Regions from separate parts of the Arthrobacter sp. 10T419 genome, predicted to be linked through region 2. Evidence: riboswitches for the same ligand, from Rfam matches in the RefSeq annotation. Region 2 holds a riboswitch; each other region holds the start of a gene.
The links. A riboswitch is a leader RNA that binds a small molecule or an ion and turns the genes downstream of it on or off. The one in region 2 is predicted to bind cyclic di-AMP.
Positions count from the first base shown of each region.

Region 1 (5,545 bases), on a different contig from region 2:
CTTCAAGGTCGTCGGCCGGCTCGGCGTGGACCGCGGCGAAATTGCCCTGCTTGAGGAGCAAGTGCTGCACGCCCTTGCCGAGGCCGGGGTGCCGCTGGACCCGCGGCAGCTCAAGGATGAACTCGGCGATTCGGTCCGCAACCTCGGCGAGGAGGGCAAGAAAAAGGGCGTCACCACCACGCTGCCCACGGCGCTGGGCATCCTGCAAGCGGACGGGCGGATCCGCCGGGTCCCTGCCAATGGCCGGCTGGACCAGCAGCGCTACGCCTACGAGCCCTGGGGGCTGCCGCCGAGCACGCTCAGTGACGATGAAGTCCGCGCCGAGCTGATCCGGCGGTACCTTGGCTGGACCGGAGGAGCCACCTTCAAACAGTCGCAGTGGTTCACCGGCTTCACGGTCGCGCAGAGCAAGGCGGCGCTCGCCGCCGTCGACGCCGTCGAGGTCCCCGCCGCCGCCGGCGGAGACCCGCTCTGGATGCTGCCCGACGACGTCGAACGACTCGCCGCCTTCGAAGAACCGGCCGAGGAACAGATCCAACTGCTCGCCGGAACTGATTCGCTGGTGCTGCTGCGCCGGAACGCGGGGGAGCTGCTGGCCGGGGAGGACCAGGATAAAAAGGCGCTGGGTCCGCTAGCGCTGCAGGCCGACCTGCCGGACCATCCCATCTTCGACCGCGGCAGGATCATCGGTTTGTGGCAGTACGACCCGGGCCGGGAGAAGATCGCCGCCTGGGTGTTCGGCACGCCCACGCCGGCCGTGACCCGGCGGATCGCCGAGGTGGAGGCCTGGATCAAGGAGGACCTGGGCGATTTCCGCGCCTTCAGCCTGGACTCGCCCGCCTCCCGGCAGAAGCGGATCGACGCGCTGCGGGCGTCCACGACGGCCACCGCCGAGCGGTAGCTCACCGCCGCGTTATGGGGGCCGGCTCGCTGTTGGGGGCAGCCGCCGGAGCGGCAGCGTCAGGCGCCGCGGTGGCCGGCGAAGAAATCCCGCAGCAACCCGCCGCACTCCTGCTCCCGGACCCCGGCGTACACCTCCACCCAATGGTTCAACCGGCGCTCGCGGAGAATGTCGAACACGGAGCCGGCGGCCCCGGCCTTCTCGTCCCACGCGCCGAAGACCACCCGCGGAATCCGCGCCAGCACCACGGCGCCGGCGCACATGGCGCACGGCTCCAACGTCACCACCAGGGTGCAGTCTTCCAGCCGCCAGCCGTCGTCGGCTGCGCCCTCCAGCGCCCGCCGCTCGCGCAGCCGGGCCGCGGCCTCCCGGATCGCCACCATCTCGGCGTGCGCCGTCGGGTCCCCGAGTGCCTCCCGCTCGTTGCGCCCGGCACCGAGCACCGAGCCGTCCGGTCCGATCACGACGGCGCCGATCGGCACGTCCTCGGTGGCCAGCGCCCGGCGCGCCTCGGCAAGGGCCAGGCCCATCCATTCCGCATGGCGTGGCTCGGGGGTAGTCATGGCTCAATGATAGTTTCGACCCTAAGCAAGCTGTGCACTTAAGCGGGTGCACCGGGAAGTCGGGAGAGGGCATTGAGCACCAAGACTGAGAGCTGGCTGATGCGGCGCTGGGGAAAGTGGGTGGTGCCCTATGCCGCACTGTGGATCACCATGCTGATCGGCGGCGTCGTCGTCGTCGCCCTGGCGCTGACGAGCGCGGAAGTCTACGACAACGTCGTGGACGACGCCGGCCTGGCAAGCCTCGACAAGCCCACGCTGGGGTTCATGCAACAGCTGCGCAGTCCCGGCCTGGACGCGTTCGTCACCGGGTTCACCAATATTGGCGGTGGAATCGGCATGCCGATCCTGGCCAGCATCCTGACGGCATGGCTGATCTGGGTCTCGCGGACCTGGCGGCCGCTCATCCTGATCGGCGGAGCCGCCGCGGTGTCGATCACCGCTACGACGGTGGGCAAGAAACTGATCGGCCGGGCCCGCCCCGACTTCGCGGACGCGGTGCCGCCTTACGAGACGTCGCCGTCGTTCCCCAGCGGCCACACGCTGAACACCACCGTGGTAATCGGGCTCGTGGTCTACCTCGCCTGCCTGCAAGTCAGACGCACCATAGCCCGCGTCGGTTTGATCACCGCGGGTGCAATCTTCATCCTTGCGATGGGCATGAGCCGCGTCTTCCTGGGCCATCACTGGATGACCGATGTGATCTTCGGCTGGGCCCTGGGGCTGGGCTGGGTGGGGATCGTGATCCTGGCCCACAGGCTGTTCCATGTGCTGCGGCACCGGGAACACACCGGCCCCGCGCCGACGTTCGACAACGATGCGCACCTGCGCGACGGCGCCCCCGCCCGCGGCCGCAAGGGCAGCACCGCGGAGCGGACCGCCGACGCCGATACCCCGGACCCCGCGGGACGGTCCTGAAGGTCCGGGTGGTAGTTTTGACCCATGCGCACTCTCGTTGTCGACCACCCGCTGGTCGCCCATAAACTCACCGTTCTGCGGGACAAGAACACCCCGTCCCCGGTCTTCCGCCAGCTCACCGAGGAGCTCGTCACGCTCCTGGCCTATGAGGCAACCCGGGACGTCCGCACCGAGCCGGTGACCATCGAGACGCCGGTCAGCACCACCGTCGGCACGGCTTTCACCAAGCCCACCCCGCTGGTGGTTCCGATCCTGCGCGCCGGTCTCGGCATGCTGGAGGGCATGACCAAGCTGGTGCCCACCGCCGAGGTAGGCTTCCTGGGCATGGCCCGGGACGAAGAGACCCTTGACATCATCACCTACGCCGAGCGCCTCCCGGAGAACCTGACAGACCGGCAGATCTTCGTCCTGGACCCGATGCTCGCCACCGGCGGCACCCTGCGCGAGGCGATCAAGTTCCTCTTCAAGCGCGGCGCCTCGGACGTCACCTGCATCTGCCTGCTGGCCGCCCCGGAGGGCCTGGCCAAGCTGGAAGAAGAGCTCTCGGACGCCAACGTGACCATCGTGCTGGCCTCCATCGACGAGAAGCTCAATGAAAAGTCGTACATTGTGCCCGGGCTGGGCGACGCCGGAGACCGCCTGTACGGCATCGCGGTCTAGCCGCCGGCGTGCACCGCTGCCCCTCGCGGGTAGGGCGGTTGAAACGTCCCCGCGGTCAAGGGTTCCGGCGTAAGGCGTCCGGGACTAGCCTGTGCCCATGGACTGGAAACTTGAACTCGTGTTTGTCCCCGTGTCGGATGTGGACCGGGCCAAGGACTTCTATGTGAACAAGGTCGGCTTCAACGCCGACTACGACGAACGGCCCACGCCAGGCATCCGTTTCGTCCAGCTGACCCCGCCGGGTTCCGGGTGCTCGATCGCGATCGGCGAGGGCCTCAACGACGCCCCGCCCGGCACCGCCCCCGGCCTGCAGCTGGTCGTCAGCGACATCCAGGCGGCGCACCAGCAACTCAAGGACAACGGTGTGGACGTCAGCGACATCGATGTCCAGGACTGGGGGCATTTCGTCTACTTCGCCGATCCCGACGGTAACAAATGGGGGGTGCAGTACATCCCCAACCGTCCGAACGGCTAGCGCGGCGGCGCGGTTCCGTAGCGCGGCCCGTATTCCGAAGGCGGCGCGGCGGCAGGCGCACGCGGCAGGCGCACGTGAGGCCCCGGATCCCAAGATCCGGGGCCTCACTCATGGCTTGCAGCCTCGGCCGCGCTTAGTACCAGTTGTTCGCGTAGTGGAAGTTCAGGGCGCCGCACGGTGAACCGTAGCGGTCCTGCACGTACTGCAGTCCCCAGTTGATCTGGGTCCGGTAGTTGGTCCGGTAATCGGCGCCGGCGCTGGCCATCTTTTCGGCGGGCAGCGACTGGACCACGCCGTAAGCGCCGCTGCTGGCGTTGGTAGCCGTGGTCTTCCAGTCGGACTCCCTGGTCCACAACTTCATCAGGCACTGCATCTCGCTCGGGGCCCAGCCGTGGGCGGGCAGCTGAGAGGCGGCGTAGGCCTGCGCACCGGCGGGGTCGTCAATGGCGACCGGCTTCGCGGGAGCAGGCGCCTTGGCAGCCGGAGCCGGCGCCTTGGCCGCCGGGGCCTTGGCGGGCTTGATTTTGGAGGCCTGGGCCTCCACGCTCATCGGGGCGGGCGAGGTGGGCGTGTTGCTGCCGACGCGTTCGAAGTCCAGGGTCTGCAGGGACGCGGCAGTGTCTTTCGACGCTTCGGCCGTATGCGCGGCAGTGCCGGAGGCCTGGCCCGCGGCCCCTGCCCCCAGCAGGACGGCGAAAGCGGTGGCTACGACGGCGGCGCGCTTGCCATTGGTCCGGGCACGGGGCCGGGACGGGCTCGAAGTGTGCTTCGCCGGCTCGGCGCGGTGGCGCGCGCGCTCGGCGTCGGACGTGCGTTTAGCGCCTTCTGGGCGCGTGGGTGCCTTGATTTCAGTCATGTTCGCCTCTCAACGCCTACGGAGTTAGCTGTCGGGTTCGGATGCGAAATCCGGCCGCACGGAATCTCGACGTGGCGGCTTAACCCCAAGGGTGCATGGATGCAGAATGCCCGGGAACTCTGGGTTCCCCGTCTCTGCCTGGTCCATGGGAATCCGGGTAGCGGCAGAGTTTGGCGTCAGCCCGGACACGCGGCCAGATCGATGGCCGCACCCTAAAACGGTACCGGACTTTCAATCAGATGTCACATTTAGGTAACGGCTGGCCCCTGCTGCGGAGCGGCGTCTTGCCTTCACGGCCGCCGCGTGGGTGCCCGTTTCGACGGTTCCGTGCCCGCTCGACGCCGGTAAGCATCGAGCGGGCACGGAACCGTCGAAACGGCGCGCCGGAGACGGAGGCAAGCGGGGGAGAGGAGCCTACTTCGCCAGCGTGTACACGGTGGCGTTCCCCACGGTCTGGGCCTGGTAGTTGGCCGCGACCCAGCTGGCGACCTCGGAGTTGCCGCCGCGGCCCCCGCCCGGGCCGCCCGTGCCGCCGGAGATGAAGTAGCCGATCTCGCCGCGGTCCACCATCGCTTGGAACTGCGCGAGCGTGGGGTACGGGTCGCCGCCGTTCCAGCCGCCCAGCGCGATCACATTGGTGCCGGTGGCGAGTTCCAGGCTGGCGGCCTGGGTGGCGCCGGAGACAATCCCGGACCATTTGGCGCCGGAGGACTTCAGCAACGCTGTCAGCTCAGCCGACGCCGTATCCGTGCCGGGTCCGCCGGGACCGCCGGCGGCCGCGCCGCTGGAACCGGCGATCCCGCCGTCCGGCCTGCCGGCCGCCCCGAAGCCGCCGCCCATCGCGGACGCGGTGGGCCCGGAGGTGGGGATTGACCCCGAATGCGGCTGGGCCGCCGTCGCCAGCGTCCAGGCGGTGGTCCCGAGCCCGCCGGCCAGAAGCGAAAGGACCACGACGCCGGCCGCAGCGGCTTTGCGGAGCCGGGCCGGGAGCGCCGCCAGGCTGTCCACCCGGAGCAGCAGCGCCGCGGCGGCCAGCACGCCCAGGACGACGGCGGTCACCCGGAGCCCGGGCAGCCATGCCGGGTCGCGGCCCAGGAGCACGGCGGACCAGACCGAGGCAGCCAACACCGTCACGGCCAGGACCATCCGAGCGGGCCAGTGGGTCCGGCCGCGCC
Region 1 covers NZ_JBFTHF010000010.1:92,939-98,483, forward strand. The annotation lists gene AC1DBD_RS15740 (DNA glycosylase AlkZ-like family protein) at 1-901, shown strand, start outside; gene AC1DBD_RS15745 (nucleoside deaminase) at 961-1,464, opposite strand; gene AC1DBD_RS15750 (phosphatase PAP2 family protein) at 1,564-2,379, shown strand; gene upp (uracil phosphoribosyltransferase) at 2,404-3,039, shown strand; gene AC1DBD_RS15760 (VOC family protein) at 3,137-3,514, shown strand; gene AC1DBD_RS15765 (aggregation-promoting factor C-terminal-like domain-containing protein) at 3,648-4,370, opposite strand; cyclic di-AMP (ydaO/yuaA leader) riboswitch at 4,369-4,549, opposite strand; gene AC1DBD_RS15770 (glycosyltransferase family 39 protein) at 4,785-5,545, opposite strand, start outside.
Region 1: it holds a riboswitch for cyclic di-AMP, as region 2 does, so the genes downstream of both, AC1DBD_RS15765 (aggregation-promoting factor C-terminal-like domain-containing protein) here and AC1DBD_RS09330 (NlpC/P60 family protein) in region 2, are expected to answer to the same signal.

Region 2 (5,545 bases):
TCCCGGTGCCGGACCGGGAACTCGAGCGCCTGCGGCGAGCCGTCCAGGACAAATTTGTGCACCTTGCGGCGCTGTGTCACGCGGCCCATCGGATACTCCTCATCAGCGTTAAGTACGGGTTCGGCCGCCAGCTGCGGCGGCTCTCCCCTGAATCCATCATGAACTCTGTCCGGGCGTCAGCCAAGCAGACCGCTCCAGTCAACCGGACCCTCCGGTGCCGGCTTCCTGGCGGTGCGCTTGGTGGCCGGTTTGGCGGCAGCCTTCGCGGGGGCGGGCTCCGGAAGCGCGGCTCCCCACGGGAGGGCAAACGCCGGGACCGGCTCCCCCAGCTGGACGCCGTGCGGCGGGACCACCAGGATGCCGTCGGCCGCCGCCAGTCCCCGCATCATGCCCGGGCCGGTGTGGTGCGCCGGCGATGCCATCCCGTACAGCATACGGAACGGCATCAGCCTGGTCCGGCCGGGGTCGGGCTCGATCATGGTCCCGCACGGCACCTCCGTCACCGGCGGCGGCGTCCCGTGGCCCAGCGCGGCCAGCAGCGGGGCGCCAATCGTGGACAGCGCCATCATGGCGGCGAGCGGGTTCCCGGGGAGCCCGATGACGAAGCGCCCGTCCGGCAGTTCGGCCAGCACCGCGGGATGGCCCGGGCGCATGGCGATGCCATCAATCAGCAGCCTGCCGCCCAATTCCGCAACCGTGCGCCTGAGATGGTCAGTGCCGGAGCGGCCGGTGCCGCCTGTGGTGATCACGACGTCGGCCGGGAGTGTCTCGCCGGCCGGCTCCGCGCCGCCCACCGGATCGTGAGCTGCGCCGGTGTCTTCGGTGTCTTCGAGCGCGGCGAGCCAATCGGCGTCGCTGTCCCCGATCTTGACCTCGCCCGCGCAGATTCCGCCGAGCATTTCCACGACGGCGCCGAGCTGCGGCCCGAACGTGTCCCGCACCTCCCCCGGCGCTGGGACGCCGGTGCTGACGACTTCGGCGCCGGTGAGCACCAGCCGCACCATCGCCTTGCCGAGGACCGGCAGGGCGTCGTGACCGGCGAGGGCGGCCAGGGCCAGGTGCGCGGGGTTGAGCACGGCGCCGGCCTTGATCAGCACCTCTCCGGCGGCGGCTTCCTCCGCGGCCTTGCGGATGTGTTCGCCGTTGCGGGGTTCCCCGGGCTTGGCGCCACCGCCCAGTTTCAGGACCGGCAGCCCGTCCTCGTCCGGGGCGATGACGCCGCTCTCGCTGCGGAGCACGGCTTTCGCACCCGGCGGGATCAGTCCACCGGTGTTGATCGGGCTCGCCTGGTGCGGGGCCAGCCGCTGGCCCGGCTCGGCCAGGATCCACGGGCCGCTGCCGTTGACCGCCCAGCCGTCCATCGCGGAGGAGGCGTAGTGGGGCATGTCATGCAGTGCTGTCAGGTCCTCGGCCAGCGTCCGGCCCAAGGCGTGCCGGAGCGGAATGGGCGAGGACGGGATGGGCACGGCGCAGTCGAAGGCCAGTTGCCGGGCTTCCTGCCAGCTGTGGGCGAGATGCCGGTGCGGCGCCTCCGCGACGGCCGCGGCGCCGTCGTCGGCGTCATCGTCGTCGTGGGCGTTATTGTCGACGGAGGCGTCGGCATCCGGTGGCGCGGCGGACGGTTCGGACACGGAATCGTCGTCCTCGACGCCGCTGCTGCCGTCAGGGGGCTCCGGGGTCATGCCCCGGAAGCCTCGGCGGCGGCGTACTCCTTGGCGAGCTTCCGGGCCACGCCCATGGCGGCCTGCATTGACACGCTGTCCGGCGCCTGGCCGGATCCGGACGCCAGGCCGGCGGCGAAGCCGGCGATGAAGGTGGTCAGCGGCGCGGCCGGCCGGACGACGGAGTGGGCGGCCACACCGGCCAGCCCCAGCACTTCGTTGATGTCGATCTCGACATCTTCGAGCTCAAGGGCCTGGAGCAGCGCACGGCACCAGTCTTCAAGCGTTTCATCCTGGCTCTTCACCGTTTGCCTCCAAAGTTGAGTTGGGCCCCAGCGCCCCGGACTGGCCCGGACCGGGCGTGGACACCCCCATGGCGGAGGCGTCGTCCCAAGTGTCCACATCATCGGTGGAACCCGACGGAACCGGAACCTGCCGCAGCTCAAGACTAGCAAGGAGGGAGAACACTGAGCCCCCCTCGAGGGCGTTCCGCCGCGCCGCGTCGGCGACGGCGCGTTCTAGCGCGGCCGTGCCATAAAGTCCCACGAGGGGTTGCAGGCGGCCGTCCGCCGAAACGGCCACGAACCCGTCGACGGGGCCGGCCGCGGCGTCACCCGGGGCATTGGCGAGGACATCAGCCAGTGCGTCGAGCAAGGCGCGGACGGCGTCGGCCACGCGGGGCATGTCGCAGGCCAGCACGAGGGTCAGCGAGGCCGCGCCGGCTGCGGTGGGCTCGCCGCGCCCAACGGCGGCCAGGGCGGAAAGGCCGGCGGCAATCGCGGCGGCGGGTCCGCCAAACGGCGGGTCCTCGCGGCAGCCGAGCACATCTGGTGGGAGGTCGCCGGGGTCGGGGCCGACGACGACGGTCCGGCGGGCGCCCCGGGCAGCCTGCAGTGACCGACTTAGCAGGGTGCCGCCGTCGACCGTCAGCAGGGCCTTGGGTACGCCGCCAAGCCTGGCGGACCGGCCCCCGGCGAGTACAACAGCGTCGAATTCCACCAGCCCAGCCTAGCCGCATCGGCCTCACCGCGGCCGGGTCAGCCCGCGACGCCGGTGCGCCTGCTCAGTGCGCCTGCCCGGTGCGCCTGCCTAGTGCGCCTTTTCGGGGAGCAGGAACGGATCCCAGGCGGGCGTCGGCTTCTCCAGTTCCTTGATCTGCCAGATCGTGCCCTTCGGCGGCCCGGGAACGAAGCCCAGCTTCCAGCCCATTTCGGCGGGCGTGTGGTCTCCCTTGGCGTTGTTGCAGCGCAGGCAGGCCGCCACCAGGTTCTCCCAGGAATCCGCCCCGCCCCGCGACTTGGGGTGGACATGGTCGATGGTGTGGGCAGCCTTGCCGCAGTAGGCGCAACGGTGGTTGTCCCTGCGGAGCACTCCCCTGCGGCTCACGGCCGTCAGGGTGTTGTAGCGCGGCCTGATGTACCGGTTAAGCAGGATCACCGTCGGTCGGCCGAGGATATCCTGCGGACCCACCACGGGCTCATCCCCCTCGGCCACCACGCTGGCCTTCCCGGTCAGTACAAGCACCAGCGCCCGGCGGAAGGTGACTACCGCCAGCGGTTCATATCCAGCATTCAGAACGAGAGTGCGCATCCGCATACCTCTTCACGGCCGCACCCGCCAGGGGCACGAGGGCCGGCTGCCCTGTGCATGGTCGGGCTATGGATCGACACCACAAGAGTAAACACCGAAGGCCCGGATTGCCGAATTTTTCTTTGCCGGGCTTCCTGGCCGCGCCTCGGCGGTCGGGCGCGAGCGAGCCGCAAACTGCAAAGGACCCCTGCCGCGAGGGCAGGGGTCCTTCACAAAGCTTCAGGCGTTAGACGCGCCTAAGTCCTAGCCGCCGACGCGGATGAAGACCGGGCCGGAGCCCACGTTGACGCTGTACAGCGCGGTGGTGCCGCCGTTCCAGCCGCCATGGACGGCCATGCCGTTGCCGACGTAAACGGCGATGTGGGCCATGCCCATGCCGCCGTTCTGGTAGTAGGCGAGGTCGCCCGGCTGGGCCTCGGCGGCGCTCACGGTGCGGCCCAAGGACAGGTAACCCGCCGGCCAGCCGTGGTAGTGGACGCCGACTGCGGCCAGCGCGTTGGTGGCCAGCATGGTGCAGTCCTGGGAGACACCGATCTGTGCGTAGGCAGCAGCGGCGATCGAAGCGCCCATGCCGCTGACGGCGGCCGGAGCCTTGGTGGCCAGCGATGCGGTGACCGCGGTGCCGGTACCAGTTCCGGTACCGGTGACGGCGGTGTCCGCTTCCTGGACGTTGACGACGGGCTTGGCCGCCTCGACAACCGGAGCCGGCGCGGTGGTGACAGCAGGCTTCTCGTAGGAGATCGCGATGCTGGAGGCCGCGGAGATCGTGGCCGGTGCGTTGGACTGTACTTCCATGGCCGAAGCGGAAGTCGATTCACGCTGAACGTTGGTCTCGGCAGCGTTGGCTGCGATACCGCTGGTCAGGACCAGGCCGGAGGCTGCAGCGATAACCGCGGCCTGGCGACCCATACCACCGGCGTTGTCGCCGACGGCCTTAGCAATGACAGCCAGCGAGTTGGTCTTGGTGACCTCCGCGCGGTGGCGTGCAATGGTTGCACGAGTAGTCATTCAGTTCTCTCTTTCGTGATCCTTGGGTCCGCGCTGCTTGCAGGCGGGACTGAGGACGCTCCGGCATCTTGGGGGTACGCCGGATCGCCCCGAAACGGGTTTCTTAGCGAAGGGTGTACTGCGAAGACGCGCCAAAAGCGGGAACTGCGTTGTGTGATCCAGTCCGGGCGCCGGCAAGGGCGGCACGGAGCATGGAATTCAGCGGGCTCAACTGAGCCTCGCCAGCGCGAGAACGCGCAGCATTGTGGCGTGAAGACACGAAAGTAGCCTCTCCCAATGCCTACGAGGTGAGCTGTCGGATTCGGATGGGAGTCACCCGGCCGCGCTGCTTCCTGGGAAGCTTTGCGACTTAACCCCAAGGTCTTCTTGCGAAGACCAAAATTGGTTCCCCCGCCCCTGCCAGACGATGTCATGCGAACGGACCTTGAGCGGTGGCAGAGTTAGGCAATCCACTCAAGAGCGCCAACTTCGGAGAAGTTGGCGTGCTTCATACGGTACAGCAGTTGGGACTCAATGTCACATTCAGATCACGGCGTGTCACAGAAATGCGAGTGGTCCCTCGGCTTGGCTAAAGCCAGCCGAGCGGGTCAACAACTTCCCCGTTGACCATCACCTCGAAGTGGAGGTGGCAGCCGGTGGAGGCGCCGGTGGTCCCGCTCATCGCCACCACATCGCCACGTGAGACCTGCTGGCCCACGTGGACGTCGGAGGACGACAAGTGGTTGTACGTGGTCTCCAGGCCGTTGCCATGGTCGATCACGACCCGGTTGCCGCCCCCGTAGGGGTGCCAGCCGGAAAAGGTTACGGTGCCGCTCGCGGCGGCATGTACAGGAGTGCCGCACTGGGCCGCGTAGTCCTGGCCCCGGTGGAATTCCCCGACGGCTCCCGTGATGGGACTGACCCGGTAGCCGAACGGCGAGGCCGTGACCATGGAATCCAGCGGCGCCCCGAGGCTGCCCGCGGAGGCTGCCCGGGTGATGCTGCCGACGGACTGCGCGCTCAGCAACTGCTTGAGCTTGCTGTCCGGGTCACCCTTGGTGGTGACGGCCGTGCGGTTGAAGTTGATCTCGGCGGCCGGGGCCTTGACCTCGGGCTGGGCCGCCGCGGAAACCGAACCGGACCTGGCCGCATCGGTGGCCATCACGGGGCCGGTGGCCGGAACTGTAACGGTGAGGACCAAACCCGTGGCGGCCAGGGCAATGCCTGCCTTCTGCCCCACGCCGCTGACAGCGGCGAAGTCTGTTACCTGACGGAACGCGCTGCGCCGGCCGCGGCGCGCTTCGCGG
Region 2 covers NZ_JBFTHF010000004.1:97,500-103,044, reverse strand. The annotation lists gene fdhD (formate dehydrogenase accessory sulfurtransferase FdhD) at 1-89, opposite strand, end outside; gene AC1DBD_RS09350 (molybdopterin-binding protein) at 177-1,682, opposite strand; gene AC1DBD_RS09345 (DUF6457 domain-containing protein) at 1,679-1,966, opposite strand; gene mobA (molybdenum cofactor guanylyltransferase) at 1,950-2,660, opposite strand; gene AC1DBD_RS09335 (HNH endonuclease) at 2,751-3,251, opposite strand; gene AC1DBD_RS09330 (NlpC/P60 family protein) at 3,495-4,259, opposite strand; cyclic di-AMP (ydaO/yuaA leader) riboswitch at 4,523-4,681, opposite strand; gene AC1DBD_RS09325 (M23 family metallopeptidase) at 4,828-5,545, opposite strand, start outside.

Region 3 (5,545 bases), on a different contig from region 2:
AGCTCCACAGCCACTTCAACGAGCAACTGGCCTCTATGGGCGCCTTCCTGGACGGCCGCGTGACCTACGAACTGATGGCCGACTTCTGGCCGACGGCGGACCAGGATCCGTCCAGTACACCGGCTATGGTCGAGTTCGCCAAAATTTGGCGGGACATGCCGAAGATTGTCTACTCCAGGACGCTGGAACGGGCCGACTGGAACACTACGGTGGTGCGCGACGTCGTCGCCGATGACGTGCTGGCACTGAAGGCGAAGCCCGGCGGCGACTTGGCACTGGGCGGGGCTGACCTCGCCGATACCTTCCGCCGGCTCGGGCTCATTGACGAGTACTGGATTTATGTCCACCCGGTGCTGATCGGGCGGGGGAATCCCTTGTTCAAGTCAGCAGACGACAGGACCGCGCTCACGCTCGCCGGCACCCGCGCGTTTGGCAACGGCGTCGTCCTGCTGCGGTACGCCGGCTGAGCTCACCGGCCGGCGTAAACGTGCGCAAAAGCCGGTGGCCAGCTGCCGTTTAGCAGCCGACCACCGGCCCTGGAAAGAGGTTCTTACGCTTTTTGCTATGCGCTGGCGCGGACGAAGGTCACGCCACCCGTGGCGGTCAGCCAGGACAGCGGGTGCTTGATCGTCTGGTTGCTGCCGTTCATGCCACCGCTGATGGCCATGCCGTCACCGGCGTAGATGGCGACGTGGCCGGACTGGACGATCATGTCGCCGGGCTGCGGGGCACCCACAACCTTGCCGTAGCCCATGAACTGCTGGGGACCGAGGTCGCCCACGTGGATACCGGCCGCACCGAGGGCCTTCTCAACCATGGCGGTGCAGTCCTGGGTGATGCCGATCTGGCTGTAGGCGGCCGAAAGCATCGCGGCGTTGGCTCCGCCGGCTGCCGAGGCAGGTGCCACGGCCGCCTTCGCCTGAACGCTGACCTGCGGCGCTGCCGGCGCGAGCACCGGAGCAGGGGCAGGCGCGACAGCCGGAGCGGCGGCAACCGCAGGGGCGGTGACGGGCTTGGGCTGCTCGATCACGGGCGCCGGCGTGGTAGCGACTGCCGGGCGGGCGAAGCTGATCTGAACTGCGGAATCAGCGGTAACCGGCGCGGAGACCTTGCTGCCGACGTCAACCGACGAAGCCGGGGCGGTCTTGTTTTCGGCCGGGGCAACGGCTGCATTGGCTGCCATTCCGCTCGTGAGGACGAGGCCGGAGGCTGCGAAGATTACTGCGGCCTGACGACCGATGGTGCCTGATTTGCCCGAGAATGCTGAGGCCCGTCCGGCGGATGCGTCGGAACGATGGCGCGCAGAAGTAATGCTTGAAGTCATGTTTGTAGCCTCTCCCAATGCCTGCGAGGTGAGCTGTCGGATTCGGATGGGAGGCACCCGGCCGCGGGCCCGTCAATGCGGGCGCTGTGCGGCTTCACCCCAAGACCTGCTAAAACTGCAGGTCAAAAGTGGTTTCCCCGTCTCTGCCAGAAAGGTAGCATTCGGATCCCAGGCCGCGGCAGAGTTAGGCAATCGGCTCGGGAGCGCCCGTATCGGAAACAAACAGGCACCCATCTACGGTAACGGGCCCGGGCGGGAATGTCACATTCAGATAACGGAGCCGTGTCCTGGCGCGGAAGAAAGCCTAGGACGCTGCTACCCGCCAGCCATAGGATGAGGGCACCCAGCATTCCCAGAGCGGAGGCCCCGTTATGAACAGCCACTGTGTCGCAATTTGCCAGCTCAGCGATCAGCCGCAGGAGGATTTCGACGTCAACACAGAGCTGCTGGTTCTCGAGGGAAAGGAAATCCACGTAGCCACGTGGGACGCGGAACCGCGCGACGGCGGCTTCGATATCCACGTCCTGAATGACCGCGTGGACGCGCTCGGTTTTATGGTGGTGACCGACTGGCAGTTCCTCGACGGAAAGGCGTATGCCGTCGTGGAGCGCCGGCCCGGCAAGTAGCGCTACTTCGCCATCCCGGAGGTGACGGCAGCGATCGCCTCCCTCACCAGACCGGCGTCGTCCGGGGTGCCCGACTCCGCCAGCCCGGCCTGGCGCCGGTAACGGTCCCAATCCCCTCCCCCGGCCCGTAGCTCGCGGAGCGGCGCCATCAGGGCCGCCCGCCGCAGCCAATCGTCCGGGTCCTGCAGCCAGCGGCCCAGCACGGTTTCCGCGCGGGAACGGTTTTGGCCGTCCAGTCCCGCAATCAGCGGCCCGACGACATCGGTCGCCAGCGGATCGGCCAGCTCGCGCAGGCGCGCAGTCCGCAGGAAACCCTCGATCCGGGTCAGGTCCGAATTGTCCAGCAGGGCCAGGCTGGACTGCAGCAGGACGACGGCGGCAAGGCGGCGTTCGAAGACGGGCACCTCCCACAACTCCGAGCTGAGGGCGGTGACATCGTCGCGGCCGAGTGACCGGTACCGGCGCAGCGCGTCGCGGACAGTGCCGCGGACGGCGCCAACCGAGGAGCCATAGCTCCCCAGGCCCGGGCCGTATCGCGCCTGCGCTTCCTCGGCCCGCTGCCACGAGCTCTCACGCAGCAGCGCCGCGTCAATGAAGTCACCGGCCTCGCTCATGGATCCATTCTGTCGTGCGGGGGCCGGCTAGGCCTAAGCAGCTGCGTCCTCCCGCGGGAAACCGTCGGCGAGCGCAGTGTCCTACGCGGACCGCTGGGGCCCGGGGGCCCGCACGCGCTAGCCGGTCACCAGTCGGGTTGTGCTATTCCAGGTCAACCGCCCGTGCTGGAAGTCCGACGCCCGGCCCACGGACACTGCGTACTCGTCCCGGGTCGGATATCCCAGACGTCCCCTTTCCCTGCCGAGGGCCGTCCACTTGGCACGGATCGCACCGAGGACATAGTGCGACCCGGTCTTCGCCGACCAGTAGATCGATGAACCGCCCGAGCCTGTGAAGTGGCTGTAACGTCCCACGCCATCGGGGGTGCGCGTCTCGTCTGACGTCGGATAGCCCAGCAGCCCCCGTTCCCTGCCCAGGGCCGACCACTTGGCACGGACCGCGCCCGTGATGAAGTGCGCCCCGGTGCGTGGCGTCCAGTAGATCGATGAACGGCTCGAACCTGTGAAGTGGCTGTAGCGTCCCACGCCATCAGGGGTGCGCGCCTCGTCCGACGTCGGATAGCCCAGCAGCCCCCGTTCCCTGCCCAGGGCCGACCACTTGGCACGGACCGCGCCCGTGATGAGGTGCGCACCGGTGCTTGGCGTCCAGTAAATGGATGCCCCGCCGGAGCCGGCGAAGTGTTCATACCGCCCGATCGTGTCCGGGGTTGTCAGCTGGTCGGTGGTGGGGAACCCCAGGACGCCGGCAGCGCCGCCCGCGGCCTTGTAGCGGGCATAGATCGCGCCTGCGACCCAATGGGCCCCGGTGGACGGGGACCAGCAGATCACGCCCTTGGTGTAGTCCTGGCATTTCCCTGCCCCCACCGGGTACTCCAAGGTCAGCGACCTGCCGAGGACAGACCGCGGGTCACCGGCATTGGTCTGGTACGCCTTCAGGCCGATGGGATCGTCGACGCCCATTCCGGTGAGCATTACTTTCTGTGCTCCTTGGCCGTCGTCCGCGGTCAGCAGATAGTAGGTGTCGGCGGTTCCGGCCTGACCGACCACCGTCGGCTTGAACGTCACGCTCTGATGTGCGGACTCTCCAGGCGGGATCACCAGGCCTTCCGAGATTGGAACGGTGGTGGAGAATACACCCTCCGGCGCCTTGGCCTTGGTGATCGTCAGGGGGATGTTGCCAGTGTTAGTAATGGTGAAATCCCGGGTGGCCGCAGCGCCGGCAGGCACATCACCAAAGTCCAGGGATGCCGGCAGCTGCAGATGCGCTACGCCCGACACGGCGGTCGCCGTCACCGGTACCGTGAGTGATCCTCGGTCGCTCGTGATGAGGAGCTGATCAGCCACCGGGGTTGCCGTCGTCGGACTGAAGGTGACGGACACCGGAACGGAAGTAAGGGGTTGAATCTTCTGTCCCACGGCCGGCAGCGTGGCCGGGTCGACCGCAAGCTGGGCGTTGCCCGGCAAGGTGACGCCGGTGATCGTGGCGACGCTCGTGCCGGTGTTGACCACGTTTACGGTCTGGCGACTGCTGGTCTGGGTCGGCACGTCGGTGAATACCAGGGTGGGCGGCGTTGCCCCCAGCCCGTCCTTGGTGCCGACGCCGTGAACCCCCAGAAGGTCCGTCTCGCCGTCGGAGGTTTTGACGGTCAACGTCCCGTCGACCTGTCCGGCTACGGTCGGCGAGAAGGTGACCGGGACCGTCATGGTTCCGCCTTTGGCAAGCGTCCGGGGCAGTGTGAGGGCCTCGATCCCGAACGGCGCAGGTGCTGCGACGGAACTGACCGTAACAGCCCTGCTGGCGGTGATGATCAGGTTCCCTTTCACGGTGGTGCCTACCGCGGCGGTTCCCAGGTCCGTGTTTGTCGCCCCAACCGCTGAGGTCGTCGGGGCACCGAAGCCGATCACGTGCCCGTCCCGGGTTCCCACGTAGACGCGCCCGTTGTCAGTGGCAACCGTGGAAAACTTGGCGGCGGTGCCCAGCGGGGCCGCGAAAACCTGCTGAAGCTTACCGGTGCTGTCCGGCATTGCGCGGTAGGCACGGAGTTCCGCGCCGGTACCGGTGGGTCCCGTTACGTACACGGCCCAGACCAGGGCGGTGGAGGCGTTTGTACCGTTGGAGGTCACCGTGGGCGCCCCGGAGGTGTACCCGAAGGTACCAATGGACGTACCGACGGAGGCCAGCTGGATGCCGCCGGTGCTGCTGGCCAACAGCTTGTGCGCACGCAGGTAGCCCTTGTTCTCCACGGTGTAGATGTACCCGCCGTTTGTGGTCCCGAGGAACGCGGGCCTGCCCCAGACGCCACTGTACGGCCCGGCGCCGTCGAGGACGGCGTCCGTTCCGCCGCTCCCCTGCCCCATACCGCCCAGGTTGTCCCGGTCCAGCAGGTAGACCCGGCCGTCCTTGCCGACCTGGACCATCAGGCGAGGGTGGGCCGTGGTGCCGTAGCCGGTGGGGATGGCGATCGGGGCACCGGAACCCAGGTCGGCATCGTTCTGATCCAACTTGGCGTTGTTGGCCGGGCTGAAGAAGTCCGTGGCCCTGAGGTTTCCGTCGGCTCCGACGCTGACCCGAACGACTGACTCTGCGAGGGTCGCCGGAGGGGTCTTGCCCGGTCCCGGCTTAGGGGAAATCCCGTTCCCGGTGGAAAACAGGATCTGGCCGGTGCCGTCGGAGACCAGGCCGCCGCCGGATTGCCAGATTCCGCCCTCCGCACTGCTGTTGCCGGACTCGGTGGCCCACATCGTGGTCTGCCGGCCTGCGGTGGACACCCCGACGACGTAGCCGACAAACGGTGCCCAGTCGCAGTGGCTGGCGAAACCGGCGTAGACCACGCCATCCAGCAGGAGAAGCCCGGGCCGCTGCATCGCAGTCATCGCGTTGAACGGCCGTGTCGGGTCGTTAGTGGGCGCGCCGCTGATGAGCACCGGGAAACCTGGCCTCTCGGCCCCCGTGACCCTGTCCAGCGAATGCATGTACCAGT
Region 3 covers NZ_JBFTHF010000002.1:363,965-369,509, reverse strand. The annotation lists gene AC1DBD_RS05290 (dihydrofolate reductase family protein) at 1-467, shown strand, start outside; gene AC1DBD_RS05285 (hypothetical protein) at 563-1,324, opposite strand; cyclic di-AMP (ydaO/yuaA leader) riboswitch at 1,329-1,494, opposite strand; gene AC1DBD_RS05280 (hypothetical protein) at 1,696-1,950, shown strand; gene AC1DBD_RS05275 (DNA alkylation repair protein) at 1,953-2,564, opposite strand; gene AC1DBD_RS05270 (Ig-like domain-containing protein) at 2,682-5,545, opposite strand, start outside.
Region 3: it holds a riboswitch for cyclic di-AMP, as region 2 does, so the genes downstream of both, AC1DBD_RS05285 (hypothetical protein) here and AC1DBD_RS09330 (NlpC/P60 family protein) in region 2, are expected to answer to the same signal.